One region of the Kineococcus anabasis genome, then DNA from elsewhere that is predicted to be linked to it. Evidence: riboswitches for the same ligand, from Rfam matches in the RefSeq annotation. Region 1 holds a riboswitch; each other region holds the start of a gene.
The links. A riboswitch is a leader RNA that binds a small molecule or an ion and turns the genes downstream of it on or off. The one in region 1 is predicted to bind S-adenosylmethionine.
Positions count from the first base shown of each region.

Region 2: it holds a riboswitch for S-adenosylmethionine, as region 1 does, so the genes downstream of both, ACYQBY_RS14835 (ABC transporter substrate-binding protein) here and ACYQBY_RS10440 (aminotransferase class V-fold PLP-dependent enzyme) in region 1, are expected to answer to the same signal.
Region 3: it holds a riboswitch for S-adenosylmethionine, as region 1 does, so the genes downstream of both, ACYQBY_RS04410 (methylenetetrahydrofolate reductase) here and ACYQBY_RS10440 (aminotransferase class V-fold PLP-dependent enzyme) in region 1, are expected to answer to the same signal.
Region 4: it holds a riboswitch for S-adenosylmethionine, as region 1 does, so the genes downstream of both, ACYQBY_RS03575 (cysteine dioxygenase) here and ACYQBY_RS10440 (aminotransferase class V-fold PLP-dependent enzyme) in region 1, are expected to answer to the same signal.

Region 1 is NZ_BAAIHU010000006.1:352,748-357,613, reverse strand. It holds gene lepA (translation elongation factor 4) at 1-814, shown strand, start outside; gene ACYQBY_RS10445 (hypothetical protein) at 955-1,248, shown strand; gene ACYQBY_RS10440 (aminotransferase class V-fold PLP-dependent enzyme) at 1,271-2,623, opposite strand; SAM riboswitch class IV at 2,661-2,775, opposite strand; gene ACYQBY_RS10435 (rhodanese-like domain-containing protein) at 3,006-3,422, shown strand; gene ACYQBY_RS10430 (O-succinylhomoserine sulfhydrylase) at 3,440-4,642, shown strand; gene ACYQBY_RS10425 (DUF1206 domain-containing protein) at 4,701-4,866, opposite strand, start outside.
Region 2 is NZ_BAAIHU010000009.1:59,523-64,388, reverse strand. It holds gene ACYQBY_RS14845 (carboxyl transferase domain-containing protein) at 1-862, opposite strand, end outside; gene ACYQBY_RS14840 (MerR family transcriptional regulator) at 982-1,374, shown strand; SAM riboswitch class I at 1,435-1,534, shown strand; gene ACYQBY_RS14835 (ABC transporter substrate-binding protein) at 1,815-2,684, shown strand; gene ACYQBY_RS14830 (amino acid ABC transporter permease) at 2,707-3,507, shown strand; gene ACYQBY_RS14825 (amino acid ABC transporter ATP-binding protein) at 3,548-4,285, shown strand; gene ACYQBY_RS14820 (YdeI/OmpD-associated family protein) at 4,326-4,866, opposite strand, start outside.
Region 3 is NZ_BAAIHU010000002.1:187,507-192,372, reverse strand. It holds gene metE (5-methyltetrahydropteroyltriglutamate--homocysteine S-methyltransferase) at 1-1,161, opposite strand, end outside; gene ACYQBY_RS04410 (methylenetetrahydrofolate reductase) at 1,164-2,210, opposite strand; SAM riboswitch class I at 2,265-2,359, opposite strand; gene ACYQBY_RS04405 (DUF485 domain-containing protein) at 2,688-3,050, shown strand; gene ACYQBY_RS04400 (solute symporter family protein) at 3,050-4,702, shown strand; gene rsmI (16S rRNA (cytidine(1402)-2'-O)-methyltransferase) at 4,851-4,866, opposite strand, start outside.
Region 4 is NZ_BAAIHU010000001.1:774,379-779,244, reverse strand. It holds gene ACYQBY_RS03590 (glycosyltransferase family 2 protein) at 1-368, shown strand, start outside; gene ACYQBY_RS03585 (sugar transferase) at 607-1,968, shown strand; gene ACYQBY_RS03580 (rhodanese-like domain-containing protein) at 2,032-2,487, opposite strand; gene ACYQBY_RS03575 (cysteine dioxygenase) at 2,484-3,059, opposite strand; SAM riboswitch class IV at 3,260-3,371, opposite strand; gene ACYQBY_RS03570 (DUF456 domain-containing protein) at 3,433-3,921, opposite strand; gene ACYQBY_RS03565 (DUF7455 domain-containing protein) at 3,967-4,194, opposite strand; gene ACYQBY_RS03560 (DNA gyrase/topoisomerase IV subunit B) at 4,385-4,866, shown strand, end outside.

The sequences.
Region 1 (4,866 bases):
CGGCTTCCGCATCGGCTTCCTCGGCCTGCTGCACCTGGAGATCGTCCGCGAGCGCCTGGAGCGGGAGTTCAACCTCGACCTCATCTCCACCGCCCCCTCCGTCGTGTACGAGGTGACGATGGAGGACCGCAAGGTCGTCACCGTCACCAACCCCTCGGAGTTCCCCGGCGGCAAGGTCGCCGAGATCCGCGAGCCCGTGGTGCGCGCCACGGTCCTGGCGCCCAAGGACTACATCGGCACGATCATGGACCTGTGCCAGGAGCGCCGCGGCGAGATGCAGGGCATGGACTACCTGTCCGAGAACCGCGTGGAGCTGCGGTACCGGCTGCCGCTGGCGGAGATCGTGTTCGACTTCTTCGACAACCTCAAGTCCCGCACCCGCGGCTACGCCTCCCTGGACTACGACGTGGACGGCGAGCAGGCGGCGGACCTGGTCAAGGTCGACATCCTCCTGCAGGGGGAGCAGGTCGACGCCTTCTCCGCGATCGTCCACAGGGACAAGGCGTACGCCTACGGCGTGATGATGGCCGGCAAGCTCAAGGACCTCATCCCGCGCCAGCAGTTCGAGGTGCCCATCCAGGCCGCCATCGGGGCGCGCATCATCGCCCGCGAGAACGTCCGCGCCATCCGCAAGGACGTCCTCGCCAAGTGCTACGGCGGTGACATCACCCGCAAGCGCAAGCTGCTGGAGAAGCAGAAGGAGGGCAAGAAGCGGATGAAGATGGTCGGCCGGGTGGAGGTCCCGCAGGAGGCCTTCATCGCCGCGCTGTCCTCCGACGCCGAGACCGCCGGGGACAAGGCGGGGAAGAAGTAGCGATCCGGGGCGGATCGCCCTGCCGGGTGGGGGTGCGGTTCCGCTGCGCCCACACCTGGGCCATGCTGGGGCCCGGCCGGTCACCGCAGCGGTGACCGGCCGGAGCTCCCGCCCACGCCTTCCGGCCCGAGGAGGCCCGCTTGTCCTCTCCAGCCCGTGAACCCATCGTCTCCGGAACCGCCTACGCCGTGCACGAGGTCGACGGCTCGGCACCCACGTCCCTCGACGACTTCCTGCCCGCCCCCGGTGCGCTCGTCAGCGTCACCCTGGAGCACGGCGGCGTGCCGCACGTCGCGCAGGGCGTCGCGACCCGCGTCGGGAGCGACGTGTGCCTCTACGAGAAGGACTCCGTCGTGGGCAAGGACACCCGCGTCTGGACGATCACCGAGATCGGCCCCGGCATCTTCGAGGCGGTCCACGACCCCCGGTTCTGAGCCGCCTCCCGGCACCGGGACCTCAGGAGGGCGGGTCCGCCCCGCAGCCGCCGGCGGACCCGCCGGGCGCGGGCCGGGGGTCCCCCACGGGGGCCCACCGACCCGCCACCGGCGCGTAGCGCCACGACGGCCCCTGCGCCACCAGCCGCCGCAGGGCCCCCAGCAGCCGGTCGACGTCCCGCGAGGAGGAACCGGCGCCCGTGCTGACCCGCACGCCGCCGTCCACCAGGCCGAGGCGCGCGGCCAGGGGGTGCGCGCAGAAGCGCCCGTCGCGCACCCCGATGCCGTGCTCGGCCGACAGGTACGCCGCCACCAGCCCCGCGGGGAACCCCCGCACCGTGAAGGTCACCACGCCCACCGCGTCGGCCGCCGCGGCGGGCAGCTCCGCGATCCGCACCCCGGGCACGGCGACCAGGCCCCGCACGAGCCGCCCGCGCAGCGCGTCCTCGTGCGCACGCAGCGCCCCGGCGGGCAGGGCGGCGAGCACCTCGCAGGCCCGCGCCAGGGCCGCGGCGCCCAGCACGTTGGGGGAGCCCGCCTCGTGCCGCTGCGCCCCGGTGGCCCAGCGCACCTCCTCCGCCTCCGGGCCGACCTCGAGGGTCGCGCCGCCCCCGGCCAGGTACGGCTCCGCGGCGTCCAGCCAGTCGCGGCGGCCCACCAGCGCCCCCGCCCCGAACGGCGCGTACAGCTTGTGCCCGGAGAACACCACCCAGTCCACGCCCGACGCCGCCAGGTCCAGCCCCCGGTGCGGCACCAGTTGCGCCCCGTCGACGAGCACCCGCGTCCCGGCGGCGTGCGCGGCGGGCACGATCCGCTCCAGCGGCAGCACCTGCCCGGTGACGTTGGAGGCGCCGGTCACCGCGAGCAGCGCGTAGGGGCGCCGGGCCAGCTCCGCCAGCAGCGCCTCCACCGTGGCGTCCAGCGTCTGCGCGCACGGCAGCACCGTGGCCCCGCGCCGCCGCCACGGCAGCAGGTTCGCGTGGTGCTCCAGGTCGCAGACCAGCACCGCCGCGTCCTGCGGCACGCAGCGGGAGAGCAGGTCCACCGCGTCGGTGGTGCTGCGGGTGAACACCACGAGGTCCTCCGCCCGCGCGCCGCAGAACCGCGCGACCGTGCGCCGGGAGCGCTCGTGCAGGGAGGTGGTGAGCTGCGAGAGCCACCCCGCGCCGCGGTGCACGCTGGCGTAGGTGGGCAGCACCGCGGCCACGCACTCGGCGACCGCGGTCAGGGCGGGGGTGCTCGCGGCGTTGTCGAGGTTCGCGTAGCGGGCGGTGCCGCCGGTGACCAGCGGCACGCGCACGTCCGCGCCGACGACGGGCAGCAGCGGCGCGACGTCGCCGGCGACGGTGGGACGGGCAGGGGTGAGGACGGGCACGGTGGAGCCTCTCCGGTCACCGGACCGGGAGGGGACCGGTCCGCGCTTGCCGGTGCCACCACGGCACCGGCCGGGTCGTCACCCGGGGCACCCCGCCGCGGAGGGAGGGTTGCCGGCCAGCGAGCCGGGGCTTCGCGCTGGCGCTCATGACCTGCCCGAAGACTGCCACGGCACCGGCCGCCGCTGTCAAGGCGGCACCCGGGAGGCGGGTGCGCGGCAGCGGCGCGGGCGCAGGTGCCGCCGTGCGAGACTTCGCCAGGACGCGCCGAGCGCGCCCAGCCCATCCAGAGCGGCCGAGAGACCCGGCTCCACGACGCCGCAGCAACCCCCCGCCGTGCGCGGGTGCGGGTGCTCCACCCGGGACGAGATGGAGGACGAGCAGTTGAGCTACGCCGGTGACCTCACCCCGGAGGCGGCCTTCGAGCTGCTGCGCTCCGACCCCGACGCCGTCCTGGTGGACGTGCGCTCGGAGCCGGAGTGGCAGTTCGTCGGCGTGCCCGACGTCTCCGCGCTGGGTGGGCAGGCGGTGTTCGTGTCGTGGCGCGGGAACCTGCCCGACCCCGCCGGCACGTTCGTCGCGGACCTCGCCGCCGCCGGGGTGCGCCCCGAGGCCGGTGCCCCCGTGGTGCTGCTGTGCCGCTCGGGGGTGCGCTCCGTCGCCGCCGCCGAGGCCCTCGCCGCCGCCGGCGCGCCGAAGGCCTTCAACGTCCTCGACGGTTTCGAGGGCGCCCTCGACGAGCACGGCCACCGCGGCGGCGCCGGGTGGCGCGCGGCCGGGCTGCCCTGGCGGCAGTCGTGAGCCGCGGCCCGGAGGGCATGCGGGGCGGCACCCCGCACCTGCGCCCCGACACCATCGGCGTGCGCGGCGGCCTGGCCCGCTCGGAGTTCGAGGAGACCGCCGAGGCGCTGTACCTGACCTCCGGTTTCGTGTACCCCTCGGCGGCCACGGCGGAGGCGGCGTTCAAGGGCGAGGACGACCACTTCATCTACTCCCGCTACGGCAACCCGACGGTGTCGGTGTTCGAGGAGCGGCTGCGGCAGATCGAGGGCGCCGAGGCGTGCTTCGGCACGGCCAGCGGCATGGCGGCGGTGTTCAACGCCCTGGCGGCGCTGCTCGCCTCGGGGGACCGCCTCGTCGCGGCCCGCAGCCTGTTCGGTTCCTGCTACGTCATCTGCGACGAGATCCTGCCCCGCTGGGGGGTGGAGACCGAGTTCGTCGACGGCGAGGACCTCGACCAGTGGGAGCGGGCGCTGTCGAGGCCGGCGCAGGCGGTGTTCTTCGAGACGCCCGCCAACCCCATGCAGACCCTCGTGGACATCGAGGCGGTCTCCACGATGGCCCACGCCGCCGGGGCGCAGGTCGTCGTGGACAACGCCTTCGTCAGCCCCGTCGCGCAGCAGTCGATCCCGCTGGGGGCCGACGTGGTGGTGTACTCCGCCACCAAGCACATCGACGGGCAGGGCCGGGTGCTGGGCGGGGCGGTCCTCGGGCGCGCCGACTACATCGACGGGCCCGTGCGCGAGCTCATGCGGCACACCGGCCCGGGCCTGGGGGCGTTCAACGCGTGGACGCTGACCAAGGGCCTGGAGACGCTGGGGCTGCGGGTGCGGCACTCCGCCGCCTCGGCGCTGCGCATCGGCCGCTGGCTGCAGGAGCAGCCGCAGGTGCGGTGGGTGCGCTACCCGATGCTGGAGTCGCACCCGCAGTTCGACCTGGCGAAGCGGCAGATGTCCAACGGCGGCACCATCCTCACCTTCGAGCTGGACGCCCCCGAGGGGCGCGCCAAGGAGCGCGCCTTCGAGGTGCTCGACGCGCTGCGCGTGGTGGACATCTCCAACAACCTGGGCGACGCCAAGACGCTCATCACCCACCCGGCCACCACCACCCACCGCAGGCTGGGCGAGGAGGGCCGGGCGGCCATCGGGCTCAGCGACGGCGTCGTGCGGATGTCGGTGGGCCTGGAGGACGTGGAGGACCTGCTGGAGGACCTCACGCAGGCGCTGGGCACCCGCGGCTGACGCACACGCACGAGGCCCGCGCCCCCCACCGGGGCGCGGGCCTCGTGCGTCGTGGCGCTCAGGCCTTGGTGCGCCGCTGGGACGTGAGGATCTGGAAAGCGCCGTAGGCGGCGATGCCCAGGGCCACCAGCACCAGCAGGATCTGCCCGAACGGCTGCGCGGCGATCTCCCGGAACGCCGCGTCGAGGCCGCGGGACTTGGCGGTGTCACCGGTCGCGGCGTAC
Region 2 (4,866 bases), on a different contig from region 1:
CCGCGGGGACCACGTCGTACAGCTCCTCCGGGTCCAGCAGGGGTTCCTCCGGCGCCTCCGGCGGCTCGTGCGGCGCGGGCGCGGGCCCGAGCGCGGCCACGGCGGAGCGCAGGACGTCCAGAGCGTCGGCGTCGTCGGCGGCGAGGTGGTCGACGACACCGGAGACGCGGGCGTGCACGTCCCCGCCGCCGAGCTCCTCCGCGCTCACCGTCTCCCCGGTGGCGGCCCGGACCAGGGGCGGGCCGCCGAGGAACACCGTGCCCTGCCCGCGCACGATGACGGACTCGTCGGACATGGCCGGCACGTAGGCCCCGCCGGCGGTGCAGGAGCCGAGGACGGCGGCGAGCTGGGGGATTCCCGCGGCGGACATCCGGGCCTGGTTGGCGAAGATGCGCCCGAAGTGGTCGCGGTCGGGGAACACCTCGTCCTGCAGGGGCAGGTAGGCGCCGCCGGAGTCCACGAGGTACAGGCAGGGCAGGGAGTTCGCGGCGGCGACCTCCTGCGCCCGCAGGTGCTTGCGCACGGTCACGGGGTAGTAGGTGCCGCCCTTGACGGTGGCGTCGTTGGCCACGACGACGCACTCGCGGCCGGCGACGCGGCCGATGCCGGTGACGATGCCGGCCGCGGGGACCTCGTCGCCGTACATGCCGGTGGCCGCGAGGGGGGAGAGCTCCAGGAACGGGGAGCCGGGGTCGAGCAGGCGGTCGACGCGCTCGCGCACGAGGAGCTTGCCGCGGGCGGTGTGCCGGGCGCGGGCCGCCTCGGAGCCGCCGCGGCGGACCTCGGCGAGGCGGGCGCGGAGCTCGGCGGTCAGCTCGCGCAGCGTGGCGCCGCCCGCGCGGGTGGTGGGTGCTGCCGTCACGGAACGCCTCCTCCCGGCAGGCCCGGCTGCTGCCGGGCCCCGCAGCGGCTACGCTGCCGCTTACGTCAACGTAAGCACGGGTGCGGCGCCGCCGCAAGACCGGTGGGGGAGGGATCGCCGTGGACGAGGAACCCTGGTCCATCACGCGCGTCGCGCAGGACCTCGGCGTCACCCTGCGCACCATCCGCTGGTACGAGGACCGCGGCCTCGTCGCCCCCGAGCGGCGCGGGCAGCAGCGCCTCTTCTCCGCCCGCGACCGCGTCCGCCTCGCCCTCGTCCTGCGCGGCAGGCGCCTCGGGTTCTCCCTGGAGGAGATCCGCACCATCCTCGACATGTACGACGCCGAGCCCGGCGAGGCCGGGCAGCTGCGCTACCTCCTGGGGGAGATCCGGCGCCGTCGCGCCGAGCTGGAGCAGCGCCGCGCCGACCTGGAGCAGACCCTGGCGGAGTTCGCCGAGCTGGAGGGCCGCTGCGCCGACGACCTGGCCCGGCTGGAGGGGCCCGCGGCGTGACGGGCGCCCGGCGGGGTCGCGCGGACCCGGTGCCCGGCGGGCGGCTGTACAGTGTTCTGGAACCCATCCAGAGTGGCCGAGAGACCTGGCTCGACGACGCCACAGCAACCACCCGCGGGACCACCCCGCGGGCAGGTGCTCATGCCAGGGCCGATGGAGGAGTCCGTGCACCCGACCGCGCCCGCCGCGCCTCCGGCCGACGACTTCGCGCACCGCTACCACATCGACCTCTGCCGCACCTGCGGAGCGCGATGCCGGCCGTGCCGGCCGTTCCCCGCCCGCTGACCTCCGCCGCCACGGCACCTCCCGCGCAGAGCGCACGACGGGACCCCGCCCCGGGGTGGTCCCCGCACGCGCGCCGCCTCCCGCCGCACCACCCCTCCCGGCACCTCCGCACCCCGGAGGCCGGGTGATCCACCACCACTCCAGGAGAACCACCCGTGCTGACCCGACGCGCCGCCACCCGACTGCTGCTCGCAGCCGCCTCGTCCACCGCGATCGCCCTGACGGCCGCGTGCGGCGGCGAGCCCGCCGCCCCGCCCGCCGAGAACCCCTACGGCCTCCTCACCCCCGGCGTCATCCGCGCCGGCACCCTCACCGACGCCCCGCCGAACGTCTACCTGGAGAACGGGGTGTTCACCGGCTTCGACAACGAGCTGCTGCGCGCCGTCGCCGCGAAGCTCGACCTGGAGGTCGAGTTCGTCGGCACCGACTTCTCCGCGCTGCTCTCGCAGGTGGCCAACAAGCAGTTCGACGTCGGGAGCTCCTCGATCACGATCACGGAGAAGCGCAAGCAGACGGTGGCCTTCACCCACGGCTACGACTTCGGCTACCAGGGCCTCGACGTCCCGGCCGGCTCGACGATCACGGACTTCGGCCAGCTGGCGGGCAGGCGCGTCGTCGTCGTCCAGGGCACCGTGCAGGACGACTACGCGACGAAGAACGACCTCGACCCGGTGCGCGTGCCGGACTACAACACCGCCGCCAACCAGCTCAAGGCCGGAACCGCCGACGCGTGGGTCTCCCCGGCCGAGATCGGCGAGAAGATCGCCGTGGACTCCGGTGGCGGGATCCTGTTCGCCGCCAAGGAGATCACCGACCAGCCCACGGCCTTCGCCGTCGCCAAGGGCAACACCGCCCTGCTGGAGGCCCTGAACGGGGCGCTGGACGAGGTCGTCGCCGACGGCACCTGGTACGAGCTGGAGCAGCGCTTCTACCCCGGCCGCGAGATCCCCGCGGAGTTCCGGCCCGGCAGCGGCTCGGTCGCGGTGAACACCGCGGCGCCCTCCGCGTCCCCGTCGGCCTCCTGACGGCCGGCCGCGGAGGACCGCCGTGGACGTCCTGCTGACGCTGCGCAGCACCTTCCTCGACACGGGGGCGATGCGCGAGGCCCTGCCGGAGCTGATCGGCACCGGCCTGTACAACACGCTGGTGCTGGCGCTGGCCTCCGGCGTGCTGGGCACCCTGCTCGGCATGGTGCTGGCCCTGCTCGGGCTCTCCTCGCGGCGCTGGCTGCGCTGGCCGGCGCGGATCTACACGGACGTCTTCCGCGGCCTACCCGCGGTGGTGACCATCCTGCTCATCGGGCTGGGCCTGTCCCCGCTCTACGTGCGGTTCTTCCCGCCCAACCCGTTCCCGCTGGGGATCCTCGCGCTCTCGCTCATCGCCTCGGCCTACATCGGGGAGATCTTCCGCTCCGGCATCCAGAGCGTGGAGGCGGGGCAGATGGAGGCCAGCCGCGCCCTGGGCTTCTCCCACGCGCAGGCCATGCGCCTCGTGGTGGTGCCGCAGGGCGTGCGCCGGGTGCTGCCCGCGCTCGTCAACCAGTTCATCGCCCTCATCAAGGACTCCAGCCTCGTGTACTTCCTCGGGCTGCTCGCCAGCCAGCGGGACCTGTTCCGCATCGGCCAGGACTACAGCTCCAACACCGGCAACCAGTCCCCGCTGCTGCTGGCGGGCCTGCTCTACCTGGTCCTCACGGTGCCCCTCACCCACGTGGTGAACGTGGTGGACCGGCGGATGCGCACCGGCGGTGGCGCCGACGCCGGGACCGCGGACCCCGGCGCCCCCGCGGCCGGCTCCACCCCGCTGCCCGCGCCACCGCAGGCCGGTCTGCGGGCGGGGGGTGGCTGAGGTGAGCGGAGCGGACGCGGTGGGCGCGCCGGCGGGGGCCGTGGTGGCACCGTCGGCGACGAGCGTGGAGCTGCGCGGGGTCCAGGCGCGGTTCGGCCGCAACCACGTGCTGCGCGGGATCGACCTGACCGTCCCGCGGGGCACCGCGGTCAGCGTCATCGGCCCGTCGGGGTCGGGGAAGTCGACGCTGCTGCGCACGGTGAACCGGCTGGTGGAGCCCAGCGCCGGCACGGTGCTGCTGGGCGGGGAGGACGCGGCGGCCGTGCCCGTCGACCGCCTGCGCCAGCGCGTCGGCATGGTGTTCCAGCACTTCAACCTCTTCCCGCACCGCAGCGTGCTGGACAACGTCGCCATGGCCCTGCGGACCCTGCGCGGGTTCTCGCGCGAGGAGGCGGAGCAGCGGGCGCGGCGCCACCTGGAGGAGGTGGGGCTGGCCGAGAAGGCCGGCGTGCGGCCCTCCAGGCTCTCGGGCGGCCAGCAGCAGCGCGTCGCGATCGCCCGGGCGCTGGCGATGGAACCGGAGGTCATGCTCTTCGACGAGGCGACCTCCGCGCTGGACCCCGAGCTGGTCAAGGGCGTGCTCTCCCTCATCTCCGACCTCGCCTCGGGCGGGATGACGATGATCGTGGTGACCCACGAGATGGGTTTCGCGCGCAACGTCTCCGACGCGGTCGCGTTCGTGGACGCCGGTGTCGTCGTGGAGGCGGGCACCCCGCAGCAGGTCTTCGAGGCGCCGCGGGAGCCCCGGCTGCGGCAGTTCCTCTCCCAGGTGCTGTGAACCCCCGCGGCGCCGCCCGGCCCGGGTGGCGCCGCGGTGCTCAGGGCGGGTCGGCGGGTCGCGCCCGCTGCGGGTGGAACGTCTCGCCCCGCGCGAGCATCGCGACGAACTCCGCGATCCTGCGCTCGCGGGTCTCCGCCCGCTTCACCGACGCCAGGCGGTGGACCAGCGCGTAGCGGTTGGTGCGGGTGAGCACGTCGAACAGGGCCTGCGCCCGCGGGTCGGCGGCGATCGCGGCCACCAGGTCGGCGGGCACCTCCGCCTCCGACGACGGCGGGTACGCGGCCTGCCACCGCCCGTCCTCCTGCGCGGCCCGCACCGCGGCGCGCCCGGCCGGGAGCATCCGGCCCTGCTCCTCCAGCCGCGCCACGTGGGCGACGTTGCGCCGGGACCAGATGCTGCGCGCCCGGCGCGGGGTGTACCGGACGAGGGACGTCTGCTCGTCGCGCCTGCGGCCCTGCCCGTCGATCCAGCCCACGCACAGCGCCTCGTCGACCGCCTGCTGCCACGTCAGCGAGGTCAGGGTTCCGCCCTTGCGCGTCAGCACCAGCCACACCCCGGGCGAGGACGCGTGGTGGACC
Region 3 (4,866 bases), on a different contig from region 1:
GTCGGCGACGCCCGCGCGGTCCTCCAGCGCGGCGGCCAGGGTCACGACCTCGGCGACCTTCTGGTCCGCGAAGGCCAGCCAGCCGCGCAGCTCCGCCGGCAGCTGCGGCTCGTCCTCCACGTCGTGGGGGACGTGGAGCAGGGAGGTGGAGGTGCCGGCGGCCACCGAGGCGGCCAGCGGGCGCAGCCGCTCCAGCTTCTCCAGGGCGGCGGCGAGGTCGGCGCGCCAGATGTTGTGCCCGTCGATGACGCCGCCGAGGACGGCCTTGGTCTCCAGGCCGGGGACCGGGCCGGCGGGCACGGAGCCCTTGACGAGGTCGAGGGCCAGGGCCTCGACGTCGGTGGCGGCCAGGGTCGGGAGGAGGTCGCCGAGGTCGCCGTAGGGGGCGGCCACCAGCAGGGAGGGACGCCCCTCGACGGCGGTGAGCGCGGCGTACGCCTCGCGCACCGCGGCGTGCACGGCGTCGGCGTCCGCGGTCAGGGTGTCCGAGACGAGCGCGGGCTCCTCGAGCTGCACCCAGGTGGCCCCGGCGGCGGCGAAGGCGCGCAGCACCTCCGCGTAGACGGGCACCAGGTCCGCCAGGCGTCCCAGCGGGGAGAAGCCCTCCGGGCTGCCCTCGGCGGGCTTGCTGAGCAGCAGGAACGTCACCGGCCCGACGAGCACCGGGCGGGTGAGGAAGCCGTCCTCCAGGGCCTCGGCGAACTCGCGCACCTTGCGGTCGTCGGCGAAGCGGAACGCGGTGTCCGGCCCGATCTCGGGGACGAGGTAGTGGTAGTTGGTGTCGAACCACTTGGTCATCTCCAGCGGCGCGTCCTCACCGCGGCCGCGGGCGATCGTGGAGTAGCCCACGAGGTCGACCGAGCCGTCGGCGCCGACGACGTCCGCGAAGCGCGGGGGCACGGCCCCCACGGTGACGGCCGCGTCGAGGACGTGGTCGTAGTGCGAGGCCGCCGACGGGATGGAGGCGTCGTGGGCGGCCAGGCCCAGGGTCTTGAGGCGGCGGCGGGTGCGGGCGCGCAGCGCGGCCGCGGCGGCCTCCGTCTCCTCCAGACCGGCGCGGCCGGCCCACAGGGCCTCCAGCGCCTTCTTCAGCTCGCGGCGCGGCCCGATCCGCGGGTAGCCGAGGATCGTGGTGGGCAGACGGGTGGCGTCGTGCGTCATGGTCATCCCCTCCCGTCCGGCCTGGCGCTCGCCAGGTCGGACGCGGTGTCCTGCTGCGCCGGGCGCAGCGTGTCGTGGTGAGGAGCCGTGACCCACGGCCCGCTGGCCAGGTCGGGAGCCGTCGGGGCCCCGCCGTCGAGGTGTACGCCCTCGAGCAGGTCAAGTGCGGCGTGGTGCTTGTTGAACGTGTACACGTGCAGGCCGGGCGCCCCCGCGTCGAGGACGCGCCGCACCAGCTCGACGCTGGCCCGGATCCCCTCGGCGTGGACGGCGGCGCGGCCCCCGGCGGCCGCCTGCTCCAGCCGCGCCAGCAGCGCGCGCGGCACGGGCACCCCCGTCAGCTGCTGCAGGCGCAGCAGCCGGGCGGGGTCGGTCATCGGGATGACGCCCGGCACCAGGGGGATGGTGACCCCGGCGGCGCGCGCCCGCTCCACGAGGCGGGTGTAGTCGTCCGCCTCGTAGAACACCTGGGTGATCGCGAAGTCGGCGCCCGCACGCTGCTTGGCGAGCAGCACGTCGACGTCGCAGGCGTCGGAGCCGGCCTGCCGGGCCGCGGGGAACGCCGCGACCGCCACGCTCAGCGGCTCCTCGTCGACCGGCGCCAGGACCCCGCGGCGGGCGCGGTGGCAGCGGTCGACGACCTGCAGCAGCTCGACGAGGTCGCAGGCGCGGGCGAGGCCGTCCGGGTGCGGGCACCAGTCCGGCTCCCCCGCCGGGGGGTCCCCGCGCACCGCGAGGAAGCTGCGCACGCCGACGTCGAGGTAGCGGGTGACGGTCTCGATGACCTCGGCGCGGGAGGCCCCCACGCACGTCAGGTGCGCCACCACGGGCACCGGGGTGGCGGAGAGGATGTGGGCCACGAGGTCGCGGCTGGTCTCGCGGGTGGAACCGGAGGCGCCGTAGGTCACGGAGAAGAAGTCCGCGCCCGCACCGGCCAGGACGTCGACCGTCTCCAGCACGGACTCCCGCGAGGCCGGCGTGCGCGGCGGGAAGAGCTCGAAGGACACCGTGGGGCGGGACCCAGGGGCCAGCAGGCGCGCGATGCTCACGTGAGGGCTCCCGGACAGGGCGCGGTGACGGTGGGGCGGGTACAGCGCATCTCAACTCCATCGCACCTGGCGGTAGCACCCTGCACCCGATGTCCGGGGGGTTGCTGCGGCGTCGACGAGCCAGGACTCTCGGCCGCTCTGGATGGTGCCCGCAGAGTAGCCGCCGCCGCGGAGGTCGTCCAAATCCGTCCCCCGCCCGGCGCAGCGCCGGGGGTTCTCCCCCGCGTTCCCGCCCGTCCACCGCCTAGCCTGGTGGGACGGCGAGGGTGCCGTCAGCACCGCGCGACACGCCACGCCGCAACTTTCCGGAAGCGGCGTGCGGCGGGGATCGCGTGGCTAGGGTGTGCCAGCCACAGAACCGCGACCGCGGCACCACGCGGCCGGCGAGCGGACGAGGAGGTCTGCATGAGTACGTACGGCAGCACGCCGGCGACCGGGGAACCGGACCCGCACGGCAGCAGGGCTGCGACCGGTGCCCTGCACGGGGACGCACCGGCAACCGGGGGCCGCACCCCCTACCAGAACGTTCAGGACAGCCCGGAGTTCGCCGCGCTGCGCAGCCGCTTCCGGCGTTTCGTCTTCCCCGCCGCGGCGTTCTTCCTCGTCTGGTACTTCACCTACGTGCTCCTGGCCGCCTACGCGCCGGGCTTCATGGGGACCAAGGTGCTGGGGAACATCACGATCGGCCTGCTGTTCGGGCTCGGGCAGTTCGTCACGACCTTCGCGATCACCACCGCCTACGTGCGCTGGGCCAACAAGGACTTCGACCCGCACGCGACGAGCCTGCGCGAGCGCATCGAGGGGCCGGACGCTCCCGGCCACCAGGCAGGAGGACACTGATGCTCACCGCCCTCGCGACGGCCGCCGCACCCACCACGGACATCGGCAACCCGGTCGTCAACATCGCCATCTTCGGCGTCTTCGTCGCGGTGACGATGGCCATCGTCATCAAGGCCAGCCGCAACAATCGCAGCGCCGCCGACTTCTACGCCGGCGGCCGCTCCTTCACCGGCGGCCAGAACGGCACCGCCATCGCCGGTGACTACCTCTCGGCCGCCAGCTTCCTCGGCATCGCCGGGGCCATCGCCATCTACGGCTACGACGGCTTCCTGTACTCCATCGGCTTCCTGGTGGCCTGGCTGGTCGCGCTCCTGCTCGTCGCGGAGCTGCTGCGCAACACGGGCCGCTTCACGATGGCGGACGTGCTGAGCTTCCGCCTGCAGGAGCGCCCGGTGCGCATGGCGGCGGCGTGCTCCACGCTCATCGTCTGCTTCTTCTACCTGCTGGCGCAGATGGCCGGCGCGGGCGGCCTCGTCGCCCTGCTGCTGGGCATCACCAGCACCGCCGGGCAGAACGTCGTCATCACCGTCGTCGGCGCGCTGATGATCGCCTACGTGCTCATCGGCGGCATGAAGGGCACCACCTGGGTCCAGATCATCAAGGCGATCCTGCTCGTCGTGGGCGCCGGCGTGATGACGATCTGGGTGCTCGCGCTGTACGGCTTCAACCTTTCCGAGCTGCTCGGTGCGGCCGTGGCCAAGGAGGGCAACGCCGGTGAGGCGCTGCTCGGGCCGGGCGCCCAGTACGGCGCGAGCGGCCTGACGAAGCTCAACTTCATCTCGCTGTCGATGGCCCTGGTGTTCGGCACCGCCGGCCTGCCGCACGTCCTCATGCGCTTCTACACGGTCCCCACCTCCCGCGAGGCCCGCAAGAGCGTCGTCTGGGCGATCTGGATCATCGGCTTCTTCTACCTGTTCACCCTGGTCCTGGGCTACGGCGCCGGCGCCCTGGTGGGCAAGACGACGATCCTCGCCGCGCCCGGCAAGGCGAACTCGGCGGCGCCGCTGCTGGCCTACCAGCTCGGCGGGGAGATCCTGCTCGGCATCATCGCGGCCGTCGCCTTCGCGACGATCCTCGCCGTGGTCGCCGGCCTGGCCATCACCGCCAGCGCCTCCTTCGCCCACGACATCTACGCCAGCGTCATCAAGCGCGGCCAGGTGAGCCCGGACGCGGAGGTGCGGGTGGCGCGGCTCAGCGTGGTCGTCATCGGCGCCATCTCGATCGTCGGCGGCATCTTCGCCAACGGCCAGAACATCGCCTTCCTCGTGGCGCTGGCCTTCGCGGTCGCCGCGAGCGCGAACCTGCCCACGATCATCTACTCGCTCTTCTGGCCGCGCTTCACCACCCGTGGCGCCCTGTGGAGCATCTACGGCGGTCTCATCAGCTGCATCGGGCTGATCATCTTCTCGCCGGTCGTCTCCGGCAAGGTGGACCCGCAGACCGGCGCGAGCCTGTCGATGATCCGCGACACGGGCATCGACTTCTCCTGGTTCCCGCTGGACAACCCCGGCATCATCAGCATCCCGCTGGGCTTCTTCCTCGGCTGGCTGGGCTCGGTCACCAGCAAGGAGCGCGGGGCGGAGGTGCGCGCCGCCGAGATGGAGGTGCGCTCCCTCACCGGTGCCGGCGCGGAGAAGGCCGTCTCCCACTGAGCACCACCCCCTGAGCACGACGGGGCCCCCGGCGGCACGAGCCGCCGGGGGCCCCGTCGCGTGGGCGGGTACCAGGAGCGGGGCCGGAGCAGGTGCGGACCGGCTCGGGACCGGGGCAGGACCGGCTCGGGACCGGCTCGGGACCGGCTCAGGACCGGGGGGCG
Region 4 (4,866 bases), on a different contig from region 1:
TGCGCTACGGCCGCGGTGATGCTGAGGCGAGCGACCGGCAGGCATTGATGCGCAACGGAGTGCGGGTGCTGGCGTACTTCGCCGGGCCGGTTCTCCTGGTGCGCGGTGGTGTGGTCTTGCGTTCGGCCGTTCTCTGCGGGGCTCTCGCCTACTTCTCCGTACCCATGTTCAAGGCGAGGGGTGCCGAGAGGCCGTTGGCCACCTCGCTCCTCGTGCCCGTCCCCATCGTGGCGAAGGATCTGGCCAAGACGTGGGGAGCCCTGCAGGTCGTCTCGCGAGGGGTCCTGGAACATCGTTCTCGTCGTCGTCGTGCATCCGGAACGAACTTTGGGGAGGCGTTCGGTGTACCGGGCGCATGCTGCCCGTGACAGTTCGATCGGGCCAGTTCTCTGACTGGCCGGAGACTCAGCCTCCTCTAGGCTCGGGTCGTCGTCGAGCCGCTGGCCATCGCCACCCTGTAGTCCTGCATGGGGTGTCCCGGTATCCGCGACGGAAAGCGCCGGAAGATTTGGGAGCCGCATGGTCACCTCTGAGCTGACGACGTCAGGCACCGATCTGCGCCTCGACCACCAAGGTCCCGGCGGCCGGATCGTGCTCCAGCCGCGCATGTTCGACTCACGTCGACTGCGACCACGACTGATGCGACTACCGGCTGGCCCCTATCTCGTCGCAGGGGATGTGGCGGTCTTCCTCGCCTCCCTCGCTGCGCTCCGAGAACTCCACCCCATCCAGTTTGTAGCGCTCAGTGTTCTCATCGTCACGTTTGCAGTATGTGGTTTGTACCGTTCCCGATTGTCACTGTCGCTCCTCGATGACTTTCCGTACATCCTGGGTGGCGGAATCGTCACCTTGGCCACGGAGTTGGCGCTCAGCGTCGTCGCCCCGGGCATGCGGCCCCTCCACGAGGTCATCGGCCACGTCGGTCTCCTCGTCGTCGGCATCCTGATGATCCGCGCCCTCGCGTACCACACGGTCCGCCGGGCCCGCTGTCAGGGCAAGGTGCGGCACGCGGCCCTCGTGCTCGGTGCGGGCCAGGTGGGCATGCGCCTCACCCGCACTCTGCGGGAACACCGGTACTACGGCATCGATCCCGTGGGTTTCGTGGACTCGCGCCCCCGGGTCGATGATCCCTCCGAGCTCCCCGCGCCCCTGCTCGGCCGTCACGATGAGCTCGCCGAGCTCATCGAGGACTTCGACATCCGCGTCGTGATCGTCGCGTTCGGCAACCTGCGCGAGTCCGACCTCGTCGACATCCTGCGCACGTGTGACCGCCTCGACTGCGAGATCTTCATCGTGCCGCGCCTGTTCGAGGTGCACTCCGTGACCCGCGACGTGGACCAGGTGTGGGGCATCCCGCTGCTGCGCGTCCGCCGGGCCGCGTTCCGCACGTTCTCGTGGAAGATCAAGCGCCTCGTCGACATCGTCCTGTCGGCAGCTGCACTTCTCGCCCTGTCCCCGGTCATGGCGGCGGTCGCTGTCGCCGTCCGGTGGGAGGGCGGACCGGGCATCATCTTCCGCCAGCAACGCGTCGGCCTGGACGGCAAGCCCTTCGACGTCATGAAGTTTCGCTCTCTGAAGCCGGTCGACGACTCCGAGTCACAGACCAACTGGAACATCAAGCACGACGACCGTCTCGGGCCGGTCGGGAAGTTCATCCGCAAGTCGTCCCTGGACGAGCTGCCCCAGCTGGTCAACATCCTCCGGGGCGACATGAGCCTCGTGGGCCCGCGGCCGGAGCGCCCGCACTTCGTCGACCAGTTCACCCGCAGCGTGCCCCGGTACATGGCGCGCCACCGGGTCCCCGCCGGTCTGACCGGCTGGGCCGCCGTGCACGGACTGCGGGGGGACACCTCCATCGAGGACCGCGCCCGCTTCGACAACTACTACATCGAGAACTGGTCGCTCTGGGGTGACGTCAAGATCATGATTCGGACCGTGAGTCAGGTCGTCGGCGCCCGGGGCGGCTGACCTCCGCCTGCACGAGGGCCCTCCCGCCGTCAGGTGGGAGGGCCTTCGTGCGTCCGGCCGGGCTCACACGAGCCGCGGCTCCCCGTCCGGGACGACCTCGCCGGCCGGTGTCCCACCCCGCACGACCGGCAGGCCCGCCGCCCGCCACGCCCCGAGGCCGCCCGCGACGTCGGTGGCCCGGTGGACGCCGAGGTCCTGCAGGCACGCCGCGGCGAGGCTGGAGGTGTACCCCTCCTGGCACAGCACGACCACGTGCAGGTCGTGGTCGGCCTGCGGGATGCACGCTCCCGAGGTCGGGTCCAGCCGCCACTCCAGCACGTTGCGCTCCAGGACCAGGGACCCGGGCACCTCGCCCTCGGCCAGGCGCTGGGCCATCGGCCGGATGTCCACGAGGACGGCGCCGCCGGCGTGTGCGGCGTGCGCCTCGGCGGGGGTGAGGCGCCGCAGCCGCGCCCTGGCCCCGGCGAGGACGTCGGCGATGCCGCGCACGGGCCGGCGGAGCGGCACGGCCGCGCTCACGCCTCCACCTCGGGCTCGGCGGTGGTGACGGTGCGCACGCGCTCCAGGCGCCCGTCCACGACGGCGTAGAAGGACATGCGCTCCAGTCTGGGGGCGTAGGCGTGGATGCTCACCGCGGGCTCGTCGTGGTCGTTGCGCACGTCGTGCACGACGTCCGGCTCGACGGTGCGCAGCGCCCCGCCGGGCACGGCCCGCAGCGCGGTGGAGGTGAGGGCGCCGCCCGTGTCCGGCCGGACCTCGGTGAGGGTGCCCTCCACGACGGTGAACGCGGCGGCGGACCCGCCGTGGTCGTGCAGGTCGGTGCCCTGGGTGCGGGTCCAGGTCAGGAGCCAGACGTCGATGCCGGCGGGGGCGTCGAGGCGGGTCCAGTACCGCTCGTGGGTGTCGAAGCGCACGGCGGGACGCCACAGCGCGGGGCGGGCGGCGATCCCGCGCACGAGGGCGGCGAGGACGTCGGTCGCGCTGCCGCGGCGGGCGGCGGGGATCGTCGCCGGCGGGCCGGCAGGGGTGGTCGCCGGGTGGCCGGCGGGGGTGGTCGCGGGCAGGCCGGTGGGCAGGGTGGGGCGGGTCACGGGGTCCTCCGGGAGCCGCGGGCGCGACGGCGCGCGGCGGGGTGGTCGGCTGCTGGGCTCGGGTCAGGACCGAGCGGGACAGCCGGCGCTGGAGGTGCGCATCAGGTCGACGTGGCGGCGGACCCGCAGCAGCGGGCCGGCGGGCGTGGCCGGGGGAGGGGTCACCGTGGGCTCCTGTCGCCGGGAGGACCCGGGGCCCGGGTCCGCGCTTGCCCCGGGGGTCGCCCGGGGCCCGGTCATCACCCGGGGCACCCCGCCGCGGAGGAGGGTTGCCGGCCAGCGAGCCGGGGCTTGGCGCTGGCGCTCATGACCTGCCCGCAGCTTAGGAGGCGGACGACGTGTGCTGTCAACCGCCGCGGCGCGCGCCGCCGGCTCAGGAGCGCAGCGCGAGGGCCGCCACGGCCCAGCCGGCGACGGCCACCACGCCGGCGCCCATCTCGATGGCCATGCTCACCCCGGCCGCCTTCAGGGCCTGCACCGTCGAGCGCCAGGCCTGCGCCCCGCCGCCGCGCAGGCGGGCGGACTCGGCCAGGTAGATCCCGAGGACGAACCCGAGGGGGAGCCCCACGACCGGTACGGCGAAGAACCCGACCACCCCGAGGAGGGCGCCGGCGGCGAGGGTGCGGTTGGGGATGCCGAGCTGCTGCAGGCGGCGGCCGGGCAGGAGGTACTTGCCGATCTGCCCGAGGCTGATGACGACGACCACCCCCAGCAGGACCCACCAGGCGACACCGCCGGTGAACCACGCCCAGACGGCCGCGGCGCCCACGACGAGCACCGCACCGGGCAGCACGGGCAGGACGGTCCCGGCGAGGCCCACGGCCATCGCCAGGGCGACGAGCAGGAGCCCGGCGTCACCCACGGGTCAGGGGGTGCTGCCGGGCTCCGGTCGGGGCTGCGGTCAAGGTCAGCGCTCGTCGTCGGGAGCGACGTGCGGGGTGGTGGTGAGGCGGCCGGTCTCGTCCTGGATCTCGGCGGCGACGCCCTGGAGCGCCTGGCGGTGCTCGCGCCCGTGGTGGGCGCAGAAGAGCAGCTCTCCGCCGGACCCGAGCAGGACACGCACGTAGGCCTGAGCACCGCAGCGGTCGCAGCGGTCGGCGACGGTCAGCGGGTCGTTGGCAAGAGCTGTGGTCACGGGGCTCCTTCCGGAGGGCTGGTCAGCGCGGGGGCCCGTGGCCGGACACCCGCCGGAGGCAGCAGCTGCTGTCCCCTACTGTGCTGCAACATCCAACCACCCCCGCTGGTTCCCGCACGGGAGAGTCGCCCGTTCGCCAGGAGCGATCAGCCTCCCGGCGCGTGTCGGGCCGGTCGCCTAACCTGACCGGGTGAGCTCAGACCCGTCCCCCGCCGCACCCGGCTCCCGGGGCCGCCGCCCCGCGAAGGAGCCGGAGGGCTACACCGCGGCGCACCTGCTCGTCCTGGAGGGGCTGGAGGCCGTCCGCAAGCGCCCCGGCATGTACATCGGCTCCACCGACTCCCGCGGCCTCATGCACTGCGTGTGGGAGATCATCGACAACTCCGTGGACGAGGCCCTCGGTGGGCACTGCTCGAGGATCGTGGTGGTGCTGCACGCGGACACCTCCGTGGAGGTGCGCGACGACGGCCGCGGCATCCCCGTCGACGTGGAGCCCCGCACGGGCCTGTCGGGCGTGGAGGTCGTCTTCACCCACCTGCACGCGGGCGGGAAGTTCGGGGGCGGGTCGTACTCGGCCTCCGGGGGCCTGCACGGCGTCGGCGCCAGCGTCGTCAACGCGCTCTCGGCACGCCTGGACGTCGAGGTGGACCGCGGCGGGAAGACCCACGCGAC